Collimonas fungivorans Ter331: one gene and its partner. The protein of the gene in region 2 interacts with the protein of the main gene of each other region in a pairwise test. Links are inferred from orthologs where the notes say so. Each region holds a gene or a part of one and is shown on either strand. Other genes may lie near its edges.

Evidence for each region.
Region 1: the proteins of pheT (region 2) and secD interact in binary tests that used the Escherichia coli proteins (3 or more experiments, as listed by UniProt). The link is inferred for Collimonas fungivorans Ter331 from one-to-one orthologs.

Annotation. Positions count from the first base shown.
Region 1 is NC_015856.1:898,454-904,930, reverse strand. Bases 2,268-5,250 are described here. They hold secD (protein translocase subunit SecD), read right to left. Parts: upstream 4,701-5,250; coding sequence 2,835-4,700; downstream 2,268-2,834. Other genes in these bases: yajC (preprotein translocase subunit YajC), read right to left, coding at 4,890-5,243; secF (protein translocase subunit SecF), read right to left, coding at 2,268-2,738. Outside these bases: CFU_RS03975 (glutathione S-transferase N-terminal domain-containing protein), read right to left, coding at 1-70; purB (adenylosuccinate lyase), read left to right, coding at 360-1,727; more of secF, read right to left, coding at 1,794-2,267; tRNA guanosine(34) transglycosylase Tgt, read right to left, coding at 5,455-6,477. UniProt on the Escherichia coli protein: Part of the Sec protein translocase complex. Interacts with the SecYEG preprotein conducting channel. SecDF uses the proton motive force (PMF) to complete protein translocation after the ATP-dependent function of SecA.
Region 2 is NC_015856.1:1,782,383-1,788,982, reverse strand. The notes cover bases 3,085-6,190. They hold pheT (phenylalanine--tRNA ligase subunit beta), read right to left. Parts: upstream 5,798-6,190; coding sequence 3,371-5,797; downstream 3,085-3,370. Other genes in these bases: CFU_RS07810 (integration host factor subunit alpha), read right to left, coding at 3,085-3,256. In the rest of the region: CFU_RS07825 (type 1 glutamine amidotransferase domain-containing protein), read left to right, coding at 939-1,616; upp (uracil phosphoribosyltransferase), read right to left, coding at 1,692-2,342; CFU_RS07815 (MerR family transcriptional regulator), read right to left, coding at 2,412-2,816; more of CFU_RS07810, read right to left, coding at 2,813-3,084.

The DNA of each region.
Region 1 (6,477 bases), 880 kb from region 2 along the record:
GTTTCTTTTCCGCCATTACTACGCGTACCTTGCGGACGAAAGGACTACCGAGGGAACCGATCAGCTTCATATGTCACTTATGGTAAAAAAATGTTGGCTGATTATAGCATTCGCCCCCCGCCACTTTGTCCATCGCCACCCAGGCCTGAACGCAAAGCGGCATATTTACCACGTTGCAAATGGTAAAATTCGGTTTGGCTGGTTATTGCCTTGCGTTGTCGCCGGACGTTGTTGCCAAAATTGTTGCCAGAATTTCATAGCGCGCTTATATAGCACGCTTAAGCACGCTGCGTACTTGCAAAATAGAAACAACAGGCATACCGCCCCTATCTTCATTCACCTCTATAGTCACCATTATCATGTCTCTTTCCACGCTTTCCGCCCTGTCCCCGCTGGATGGCCGCTACGCCGCCAAAACCGACAAGCTGCGCCCTATCCTGTCCGAATCCGGTTTCATGCACCACCGGGTCAAGGTTGAAATTGCCTGGCTGCAAGCCCTGTCGAATGCGGGCTTTGCCGAGATCAAACCTTTTTCCGCCAGCGCCACCGCGTTGCTCGACAAGCTGGCCAGCGACTTCAGCGAAGCCGATGCAGAACGCATCAAGGCCATCGAAGCCGTCACCAACCATGACGTCAAGGCGGTCGAGTACTGGCTCAAGGAACAAGTCAAGGATGTGCCGGAACTGGTCGCAGCGTCTGAATTCATCCACTTCGCCTGCACCTCGGAAGACATCAACAACACTTCGCACGGCATGATGCTGAAAGCGGCGCGCGATACCGTGCTGCTGCCGGCCCTGCAGCAAGTGATCGCCAAGCTGACCGAACTGGCGCACACCAACGCCGAGCTGCCGATGATGTCGCGCACCCATGGCCAGCCGGCCAGCCCGACCACGCTTGGCAAGGAAATGGCCAATGTCGTGGCGCGCCTGCAACGCGCGGTGAAACGCATCGCCGCCGTGGAAATCCTGGGCAAGATGAATGGCGCGGTCGGCAACTACAATGCCCACCTGTCGGCCTACCCCGACTTCGACTGGGAAAATTTCTCGAAGAACGTGATCGAACAACGGCTGGGCCTGGTGTTCAATCCCTATACCATCCAGATCGAACCGCACGACTATATGGCGGAACTGTTCGACGCCATCAGCCGCAGCAACACCATCCTGCTCGACCTGAACCGCGATATCTGGGGTTACATCTCGCTCGGCTTTTTCAAGCAGCGCACCAAGGCCGGCGAAATCGGTTCCTCTACCATGCCGCACAAGGTCAACCCTATCGATTTCGAGAATTCCGAAGGCAACCTCGGCATGGCCAACGCCGTGCTCAAGCACATGTCGGAAAAGCTGCCGCTGTCGCGCTGGCAGCGCGACCTGACCGATTCCACCGTGCTGCGCAATATCGGCGTCGGCCTCGGTTATGCGATCCTGGCTTACGACAGCTGCCTGCGCGGCCTGAACAAGCTGGAAGTCAATCCCGGCCGCCTGGCGGAAGACCTGGACGCTACCTGGGAAGTGCTGGCCGAGCCGGTGCAGACCGTAATGCGCCGCTACGGCATCGAGAATCCGTACGAACAGCTGAAAGAGCTGACGCGCGGCAAAGGCATCTCCAAGGATGCATTGCGCGAGTTCATCCTCAAGCTGGAAATCCCGCAGGACGCCAAAGACCACCTGCTGGCCATGACGCCGTCCAACTATATCGGGCATGCCGCATCGCTGGCCAAGAAAATCTGAAGCCCGGCTTTTCGCCAGACCAAAAAAAACCAGCCCGAAGGCTGGTTTTTTTATAACCGCAACGCCTTACACCACAGCGCCGTCAGTCTCGTCTTTTTCCTTGACCGGCTTGATCATGTCTTCACGCTTGACGCCCAGCCACATTGCTACTGCCGCCGCCACGAACACCGAAGAGTAGATACCGAACAGGATACCAATGGTCAGCGCCAACGCGAAGTAATGCAGCGCCGGACCGCCGAACACGAACATCGACAGCACCATGATTTCAGTACTGCCGTGGGTGATGATGGTACGGGAAATCGTGCTAGTGATCGCATGGTTCATGACATCGGAAACCGCCAGCTTGCCGAAGCGGCGGTCGCGGAAAGTTTCACGCACGCGATCGAACACCACCACCGATTCATTCACCGAATAGCCCAGCACCGCCAGGATCGCCGCCAGTACGGTCAGCGAGAATTCCCACTGGAAGAAGGCGAAGAAGCCGAGGATGATCACCACGTCATGCAAGTTGGCGATAATCGCCGCCACCGCGTACTTCCATTCGAAGCGGATGGCCAGGTAGATGACGATGCCGATCACCACGAACAGCAGCGCCATCAGGCCGTCGTGCGCCAGTTCGTCGCCCACCTGCGGTCCGACAAACTCGGTGCGCTTGAGCTGCACGTCGGGGTCCTGCTGCTGCAAGGCTTTCAGTACGGTTGCGCTTTGGGCGTTGGAATTTTCACCTTTTTTTGCCGGCAGGCGAATCATCACATCCTGGGCGGTGCCGAAATTGGTGACCTGGTTATCGGTATAACCGATGCCTTCGACCGTCTTGCGTATGCCCTCGATATTGGCCGGTTTGCTGTAGGCGACTTCGATTACCGTGCCGCCGGTAAACTCGATCGACAGATGCAGGCCTTTCGAGAACAGGAAGAATACGGCCAATACAAACGTCAGCGCCGAGATTGCATTGAATATCAACGCATGGCGCATGAACGGAATATCTTTCTTGATACGGAAAAGTTCCATCACATTCCTTTTGGTTCACACCACTGGTTCTTGCTTGTGCGGCCACGTGGTCGCGGCCGCAACGTTATTCGATATCAGCTAGGGCTTGGTTGCGGCTCAGGCGTTCGGTTTCCAGATCTGGCCGATCGACAGGCTGGTCAGTTTCTTCTTGCGGCCGTACCAGAGGTTGGCGAAACCGCGCGAAACGAACACTGCCGAGAAGATCGAAGTCAGGATGCCCAGGCAATGCACCACCGCAAAACCGCGGATGGCGCCGGAACCGAAAATCAGCAATGCCAGGCCGGCGATCAGCGTCGTCACGTTGGAGTCCAGGATCGTGGCCCAGGCGCGGTCGAAACCGATCGAGATCGCTGCCTGCGGCGAATTGCCGTTGCGCAGTTCTTCGCGGATACGTTCATTCACCAGCACGTTGGCGTCGATCGCGATACCAAGGGTCAGCGCAATCGCGGCGATACCCGGCAAGGTCAGCGTCGCCTGCAAGGTCGACAGCACCGCGATCAGCAGCAGCAGGTTGACCGACAGCGCCAGCACGCTGAACAGGCCGAACAGCATGTAGTAGATGATCATGAACACGGCGATGACGGCGAAACCGTACATGGTCGAGTCAAAACCCTTCTTGATATTCTCGGCGCCCAGTTGCGGGCCGATGGTGCGTTCTTCGATGATGGTCATCGGCGCCGCCAGCGAACCGGCGCGCAGCAGCAGCGCCAGGTCGGCCGCCGCTTCAGGCGAACCCATGCCGGTGATCTGGAAGCGCGAACCCAGTTCGCTCTGGATCGTCGCCACGGTCAGGACTTCGCCCTTGCCTTTTTCAAACAGCACGATCGCCATCGCCTTGCCGACCTTGCCGCGGGTAGCATCGCGCATCTTGCGGCCGCCGTCGCCGTTGAGGTCGATGCTGACCGCAGGCTGCTGGTTCTGGTCGAAACTGACGGCAGCGCTGGAGATATAGTCGCCGGTCAGCACAGGGTCCTTGTACAGCACTACCGGCGCATTCTTGCCGACCTTGAACAGTTCGGAACCGAAAGGCACCGCGGCGGTGGCTTCCGTGCCGCGGGTTACCGATTCATCCACCATCCGCACTTCCAGCGTCGCGGTACGGCCGATGATGTCCTTTGCGCGCGAGACATCTTGCACGCCGGGCATCTGCACCACGATACGGTCAGCGCCCTGGCGCTGAATGATCGGTTCGCTGACGCCCAGTTCATTGACCCGTTTCGACAAGGTCGTGATGTTTTGCGTGACGCCGTTGTCGACGATCTGCTTCAGTGCTTCAGGCTTCAGCGATGCGCTCAGCATCGGGTCGGCGCCGGCCACCGGCAGTACTGCCTGGATCGACATCTCGGACAGTTGCGGCGCCAATATGTTGAGCGCCTTGTTCAGCGTATCCTGGTCGCGGAAACTGATTTCTATCGTATCGCCATTGCGGTTGATGCCGCTGTAACGGATATCCTTGTCGCGCAGTTCGGTGCGGGCGCTGGCTTGCAAACCCTGCAGGCGCTTGTTGATTACCGCCTTGGTGTCGACTTGCATCAGGAAGTGCACGCCGCCGCGCAAGTCGAGCCCCAGGTACATCGGGAATGCGTGGATGGCTTGCAGCCAGTGCGGCGTATTCGGCACCAGGTTGAAGGCCACCACATAGACCGGATCGGTCGGATCGGTATTCAGTGTCTGTTCCAGCAAAGCCTTGGCCTTGAACTGGGTGTCGGTATCGTGGAAACGGGCGCGCACCGTGCCTTGGGCGCCGGCGTTCTCGAACGTGACGCTGTCGGTCAGCAAATTGCCTTGCTGTAGCACTTGCGACACCCGGTCAGCCAGCGAGCTGTCGATCTTCAAGGTCGATTTGCCGCTGCTCACCTGTACCGCGGGCGATTCGCCAAACAGATTCGGTATGGTGTACAGCACGCCGAACAGCAGCGCGATGACGATCAGGATATATTTCCAGAGAGGATAGCGATTCATATTGATTCAGCGTTCTGTGTGAGTCTCAGAGGGAGTCTCTTGCCTGGTTATGCAGCCGAGATGCCTGCGTGCAATGTCTTGCCGTGCTGCGCTTGTGGCATTGCGCCGCCAGGCTGTTTTTATTCCGGACTTTACATTTGAAGAGAGCACCCATCCGGATGCTCTCGTTCCATCAGTCTGGCGCCTGGATTACAGTGCCGTCTTGATTGTGCCCTTCGGCAGCAATGTGGTGACCGAACCCTTTTGCACCACGACTTCAGTGCCGCTGGCGATTTCCAGGGTGATGTAGCCGTCGGTGACCTTGGTGATCTTGCCCAGCATGCCGCCGGCTGTCACGACTTCATCGCCCTTGGCCAGCGCTTCCATCATGGATTTCTGTTCTTTCTGACGCTTCATTTGCGGACGGATCATCAGGAAGTACAACACCACGAACATCAGGATGATAGGCAGAAAGCTGGTCAGGTTGCCGCTCAGGCCAAATGGGCCGGCAGCGGCAGTAGCCGCAGGTGCAGTTTGCGCGTATGCGCTGGAAATAATTGACACGAGTTGCTCCAGGTAATAGTTTGAAAATAGCCCAGCATTCTAGCATTGGGTAACGGCATACAACCGTCCAGCCGCGCCCCGGCGCTATTTATTGCCGGGAAATCGGCCCGATCCGCCGCCTTTATGGTGTCAGCAGGCAGATCGGACCAGTGAGCATAGACCGGTTTATCGGCAAACAGTTGCAAAATGCATACTTTTACCAAGGTAAATACTAGACCCCGCGCGCCCGGTCCAGGTGGAACTGGGTCACGAATACGCTGAACTGCCCGACATCCAGCGCTGCCCGGATATTTTTCATCAGGTCCAGGTAGTAATGCAGATTGTGTATCGTATTCAGGCGCGCGCCAAGGATTTCGCCGGTGCGATGCAAATGATGCAAGTAGGCGCGCGAGAAGTTACGGCAAGCGTAGCAGCCGCAGGTCTCGTCCAATGGCTTTTCGTCATCCTTGTAGCGGGCGTTCTTGATCTTCAGGTCGCCGAAGCGGGTAAACAGCCAGCCGTTGCGGGCGTTACGGGTCGGCATCACGCAATCGAACATGTCGACGCCATTTTCAACGCCGGCCACCAGGTCCTCAGGCGTACCGACCCCCATCAGGTAATGCGGCTTGTCGGCCGGCAGGCGCGGGCCGATATGCTCCAGCACACGCATCATTTCTTCCTTGGGCTCGCCCACCGACAGGCCGCCGATGGCGATGCCGTGGAAGCCGATGTCTTCGAGGCCGGCGAGCGATTCGTCGCGCAGGTTTTCGAACATGCCGCCCTGGACGATGCCGAACAGCGCATTCGGGTTTTCCAGCTGGTCGAATTCGTTCTTGGAGCGCTTGGCCCAACGCAGCGACATCCGCATCGACTGCGCCGCTTCCTCGCTGGTGGCGGGCCGGCCGTCGATTTCATACGGCGTGCATTCGTCGAACTGCATCACGATGTCGGAATTCAGCGATTTCTGGATCTGCATCGACACCTCGGGCGAGAGGAACAATTTATCGCCGTTGATCGGCGAGGAAAATTTCACGCCCTCCTCGGTAATCTTGCGCATCGCGCCCAGCGAAAACACCTGGAAGCCGCCGGAATCGGTCAGGATCGGCTTGTCCCAGGCCATGAACTTGTGCAGGCCGCGGAATTTGTCGATCACGTCGGTGCCGGGCCGCAGCCACAGGTGGAAGGTATTGCCGAGGATAATCTGGGCTTCGATCTCCACCAGCTCCAGCGGCGACATTGCCTTCACCGAACCATA
Region 2 (6,600 bases):
CCCCATGCCACAAAGTAAACCTGTCGCTCGATCCCTACATGCGCGGACGCATGAGCGACGCCCCTTCTTATGCGGCACATGTCGAAATCGGCGAAGTGATGGTCGGCGGCACCGTGTCGCGGGTCGAAACTTCGGAACACGCCGATTACAAGGCCGGAGACCTGGTCCTCAGCTACAGCGGCTGGCAGGATTATGCGCTGTCGGATGGCAAGGGCCTGACCAAACTCGACGCAAAACTCGGCAAGCCATCCTACGCCCTGGGCGTGCTTGGCATGCCAGGTTTCACCGCCTACATGGGCTTGCTCGACATCGGCCAGCCGCAGCCCGGCGAGACAGTGGTGGTGGCGGCAGCCACCGGCGCGGTCGGTTCGGTGGTCGGGCAGATCGCCAAGATCAAGGGCTGCCGCGTGGTCGGCATCGCCGGCGGCGCCGACAAGTGCAAGTATGCGGTGGAAGAACTGGGTTTCGACGCCTGCGTAGACCACCGCGCCGCCGACTTCCCGCAGCAGCTCGCGGCGGCCTGTGACAAAGGCATCGATGTCTATTTCGAAAACGTCGGCGGCGCCGTGTTCAGCGCAGTCCTGCCGTTGCTGAACCTGCACGCCCGGGTCCCGGTATGCGGCCTGATCGCCAACTATAACGCCGCCGGCAAACCGGAAGGCCCGGATCATCTGCCGGGACTGATGGGCAAGCTGCTGGTACGCCGCATCAAGATGCAAGGATTCATCATCTTCGACTACTACCATCGCTACCAAGAGTTCTTCAAGGACATGAGCGGCTGGCTCGCCGCCGGCAAAATCAAGTTCCGGGAAGACATCGTCGACGGCCTGGAGAATGCGCCGCAAGCCTTTATCGGCCTGCTGGAAGGCAAGAACTTCGGCAAGCTGGTGATACGCGTTGGCGACGAATAACCTATCAGACACTCAAAAGGAATCCAGATGAAAATATTAATGGTGCTTACTTCCCACGACCAGCTCGGCAATACCGGCAAGAAAACCGGTTTCTGGCTGGAAGAATTTGCAGCTCCCTACTACGCCTTCCTCGACGCCGGCGCCGACATCACCCTGGCCTCGCCAAAGGGCGGCCAGCCGCCGCTCGACCCGAAGAGCGACGAAGCCGATGCCCAAACCGAAGCCACCGAACGTTTTCGCAAAGATGGCGCAGCGCAGGCTGCACTGGCATCGACCAGCAAGCTGTCGACCGTGCAGGCGGCATCGTACGACGCCGTGTTCTACCCGGGCGGCCATGGCCCCTTGTGGGATCTGGCGGAAGACAAGGATTCGATCGCACTGATCGAAACCATGTATGCCGCCGGCAAGCCGGTATCGACGGTATGCCACGCACCCGGCGTGCTGCGCCATGTACGCGCGGCAGACGGCAGCCCGCTGGTGAAAGGCAAGAAAGTCACCGGCTTTTCAGACAGCGAAGAAGCGGCCGTGCAGTTGACCGATATCGTGCCGTTCCTGGTGGAGGCTGAATTGAACCGTCTGGGAGGAAATTACAGCAAGCTGGCCGATTGGCAGAGCTATGCCGTTGCCGACGGCAATTTGATTACCGGACAAAATCCGGCTTCTTCGGTTGCGGTGGCGCAGCAGGTGCTGAAACTGCTGGGCTGATATAGCTCCCATTAAATAGGGTCAGAGTCGAATTAAAATAATTCGACTCTGACCCTATTTAACTGCCGCGGTGGATTATTTGGTGCCGAAGATGCGGTCGCCGGCGTCGCCCAGTCCGGGCACGATATAGGCATGTTCGTCCAGGTGCGAATCCAGGCTTGCCACGTACAGCTTGACGCCGGGATGGGCATCCTGGAATACTTGCACGCCTTCCGGCGCCGCCACCAGCGCCAGGAAAATGATTTGCTCGTCGCCGACGCCGCGCTTTTTCAGCACGTCGACGGCGTGCACTGCCGAATTGCCGGTTGCCACCATCGGGTCGCATACGATGAAGATCCGCTCCGCCAGGTCTGGCAAGCGCACCAGGTACTCAACCGGCTGGTGCGTGTCAGGGTCGCGATACACCCCGATATGCCCGACCCGCGCCGACGGCACCAGGTCCAGCAAACCGTCGCTCATGCCTATCCCTGCCCGCAGCACCGGCACCACCGCCAGTTTGCGGCCGGCAATCACCGGCGCCTGCATGCTCTGCATCGGCGTTTCGATCTGCTGTGTCGTCAGCGGCAGGTCACGCGTGATTTCGTAGCCCATCAGCAGCGTGATTTCACGCAGCAGCTGGCGGAATGTGCGGGTCGATGTTTCCTTGCTCCGCATGTGGGTCAGCTTGTGCTGGATCAGCGGGTGGTTGAGGATGAAAAGATTGGGAAAACGCGGATCGCTGAGCATAAGTGTAATTATTCCAAATACAAAAAAGGGAGATTGCTCTCCCTAGTTTATTCAATATTCACTCAATATTCACTGAGTGGCTTGCTCGACCTTCGGTATCAGCAAATCGAGTATCTGTTCCAGCTCGTGCCGCACTTCGACCAGATCGACTTCGTTTTGCCGGGCCTCGGCCAGCTCGGCTTCGGCTGCGCCGCCCAGGCGGCCATCGAGCTTGTTGCGGGCGCCGCTGATGGTGAAGCCGTGTTCATACAATAATTCGCGGATGCGGCGAATCAGCAGCACCTCGTGGTGCTGGTAATAACGGCGGTTGCCGCGCCGCTTGACCGGCTTGAGCTGGGTGAATTCCTGTTCCCAGTAACGCAGCACATGCGGCTTGACGCCGCACAGGTCGCTGACTTCGCCTATGGTGAAATAACGCTTGGCCGGGATCGGCGGCAGCACGACAAGCTCGGATTTACTAATGCGATCGTTCATGAATTAGCTGGGAGGGCAGCGGCAAACTGTTGGATAGGCTGGATCGGCTGCAGGCTTGCGGCTTCAACCATGCCCTTGAGTTTCTGACTGGCGTGGAAAGTGACCACGCGGCGCGCAGTGATGGGAATTTCTTCCCCGGTCTTCGGATTGCGGCCCGGGCGCTGCGGTTTGTCGCGCAGCTGGAAATTGCCGAAACCCGACAATTTCACGGATTCGCCGCGTTCCAGCGCATCGCGGATTTCATCGAAAAACGTTTCCACCATGTCCTTGGCCTCACGCTTGTTGAGGCCAACCTGTTCAAACAAAAGTTCAGCCAGTTCCGCCTTGGTCAATGTCGGCAAATTCTTTTCTGCCTGCGAACGGGCTTGCGCTTCACGCATCGCCCGATTCAGATCGGCGTCCAGAACGGATTCGAATTCTACTGTCTGCATATTGTTCATTCTGTTGTTACGCCCCTGTCTTTTTGGGATTGCCGCTGCCGTTTTTTTTCGTGCCGCTGTGTCTCGAGCGCGCCGGCATTTGCTGCAGGTTTAATCAAGCCATTCAATTACAGATCAGGCGCGCAATCTTGCTGTTGGCACCTTGCTGACAGCAGCGATCAAAGCCGACATGGCGGCTTCTACAGTGTCATCTTGAAGGGTGTTTTCAGTATCTTGCAAGGTAAAACGGAAAGCAAGACTTTTTTCGTCATTTTCCAGTCCTTTGCCATGATATTCATCAAATAAAACAATGGCTTGCAGAATCCGGCAGGCTGGATTGCCTTGCTGCTCAGCAGCAAAAACATCCAGTAAATCCTGTGCATAAACGGCTTGTTTGACCACCACTGCGAGATCGCGCACCACGGCCGGGAATTTCGAAATCTCGACATACGCAGGTACTTGCCGTTGCTGCAACGCCAAGGCGTCGACTTCGAACACAACCGGGGCCAGCGGCAACTCGTATTTCTGCTGCAGGCGCGGGTGCAATTCGCCGATAAAACCTACCGCAACGTCGCCCAGCAGCACCTGCGCCGAACGGCCCGGATGCAAAGCAGGATGCTCCAGTTTGGTGAAACGCAAAGCCGCCGGCGCAAACAAGGCTTCCAGGTCGGCCTTGACGTCGAAGAAATCGACGGTGCGGCTGGCCTGTCCCCATTGCTCGTCGGCGTGCGGACCATAGGCCAGGCCTGCGACCCGCTTCGGCTGTTCAAAACCGGCGACCGCCAGCGGCCCGTTCTGGACTTCCTGGTTGCGTGTATACACGGCGCCTGTTTCAAAAATGCGGACCCGGTTCAGCTTGCGGTTCAGGTTGTATTTGACGTTGGCCACCAGGCTGGCGACCAGCGACGAACGCATCGCGCTCATCTGGCTGGCAATCGGATTGAGCAGCTTGATCGGTTGCAGGTTGCCGGCGAAGTCGGCTTCCCAGGCTTCTTCGACGAAGCTGAAATTGATCACTTCCTGGTAATCCAGGTCGGCCAGCCGGTGCCGGATCGAGAACAGCGAGCGCTGGTTTTCCGGCGCGATGTACATGGCGTTCGGCGCCACCGGCGGCAAGGCCGGGATATTTTCAAAACCGTAGACGCGGGCGATTTCCTCGACCAGGTCTTCTTCGATCTCGATATCGAAACGATACGACGGCGGCGTCACCGAAAACACGCCGTTGTCCTGGGTGAAGCCCAGTCCCAGGCGCGTGAAGATATCGGCGATCTGGCTGTCCGACAATGGTACGCCGATGACCTTGATCGCACGCGCGGTGCGCACCTTGACCGGATCGCGCTTCGGCAGGTTGACGCTTTGGTCGTCGACCGGGCCGACCTGGGTTTCAGGCGTGCCGCAGATCTCGACCAGCAAGGCGGTGATGCGTTCGATGTGCTCGACCGTGGTGGCGAAATCGACGCCGCGCTCGAAGCGATGGCCGGCGTCAGTCGAAAAATTGAAACGGCGGGCGCGGCCCTGTATCGCCTGCGGCCACCAGAATGCGGCCTCCAGGTAGATATTTTGCGTTTCCAGCGATACCGCGGTGGCGTCGCCGCCCATGATGCCGGCCAGCGATTCGATCTGGCGGTCATCGGCGATCACGCCGATCCAGTCATCGACACTGACGGTATTGCCGTTCAACAGCTTGAGCGATTCGCCTGCCTTGCCCCAGCGGACATCGAGGCCGCCGTGGATCTTGTCGAGGTCGAACACGTGGGTAGGACGTCCCAGCTCCAGCATGACATAGTTGGAGATGTCGACCAGGGCCGAGATCGGACGCTGGCCGCTGCGCTCCAGGCGCTGTTTCATCCAGCGCGGCGTCGTCGCCTTGGCGTTCAGGCCGCGGATCACGCGGCCGGAGAAACGGCCGCACAGGTCCGGCGCCGAAATCTTGACCGGCAAGGTTTCAGCGATATTGGCGCTGACAGTCTTGAACACCGGCTGCTTCAGCGGCGTGCCGGTCAGGGCCGACACTTCGCGCGCCACGCCCAGCACCGACAGGCAGTCCGCCTTGTTCGGCGTCAGCTTGATGGTGAACTTGAGATCGTTCAGTTCGAAATAATCGCGGAAATTCTTGCCGACCGGCGCATCTTCCGGCAACTCCAGCAAGCCGCCATGGTCTTCCGACAGTTTCAGTTCGCGCGCCGAGCACAGCATGCCCTGCGATTCGACGCCGCGCAGCTGGCCCAGCTTGATTTCGAACGGCTTGCCGTCCGCGCCCGGCGGCAGGATCGCGCCGACCATCGCGCATGGCACTTTCAGGCCAGGACGCACGTTCGGCGCGCCGCACACGATATTGAGCATGGTGCCGGCGCCGACATCGACCTGGCAGACATTCAGGCGATCGGCGTTCGGATGCTTGGCGGTCTCGACCACCAGGCCGACCACGATATTGGTAAAGGGCGGCGCAACCGGCTCGACCTCTTCCACTTCAAGACCCGACATGGTCAGCAGATGGGACAATTCGTCCGAAGTCATCTTCGGATCGACCATGGAACGCAGCCAGCTTTCAGAGAATTGCATAGGTAAAACCTTCAAAAACCTTTAGTCACAGAAGCAAGGAACGCTGGATCGGCGAGGCACAAGGGCAAGCCTGTCGCAGCGTCTTCGGCGAGGAGCTTTTAGTTAAATTGTTTCAGGAAACGCAGGTCGCCTTCGTAGAACAGGCGCAGATCGTTGATGCCATAACGCAGCATGGTCAGGCGTTCGATGCCGGAACCGAAGGCAAAACCGATGAACTGTTCCGGATCCAGCCCCATGTTGCGCACCACGTTAGGATGCACCTGGCCGGCGCCCGAGACTTCCAGCCAGCGTCCCTTCAGCGGACCGCTGCCGAAGGCGATGTCGATCTCGGCCGAAGGCTCGGTGAACGGGAAATAGGATGGGCGGAAGCGCACTTGCAGGTCGTCGGTTTCGAAGAAAGCCTTGACGAAATTACAGGTAGACGCCCTTGAGGTCGGCGAAGCTGATGTCTTCGGCGATCCACAAGCCTTCGACCTGGTGGAACATCGGCGAATGGGTGGCGTCACTGTCGACGCGGTAAGTACGGCCCGGCGCGATGACCTTGATCGGCGGCTTGTTCATGCGCGCATAACGCACCTGCATCGGGCTGGTATGGGTGCGCAGCAGCAGCTGCTTGCCTTCAGTGTCCTTGCCGTCGATGTAGAAGGTGTCCTGCATCGAACGCGCCGGATGGTTTTCCGGGCTGTTCAATGCGGTAAAGTTGGTCCAGTCGGTTTCGATCTCGGGGCCGTCGGCCACGTCGAAACCGATGGAACGGAAAATTTCTTCGATGCGCTGCCACGAGCGCATCACCGGGTGGATGC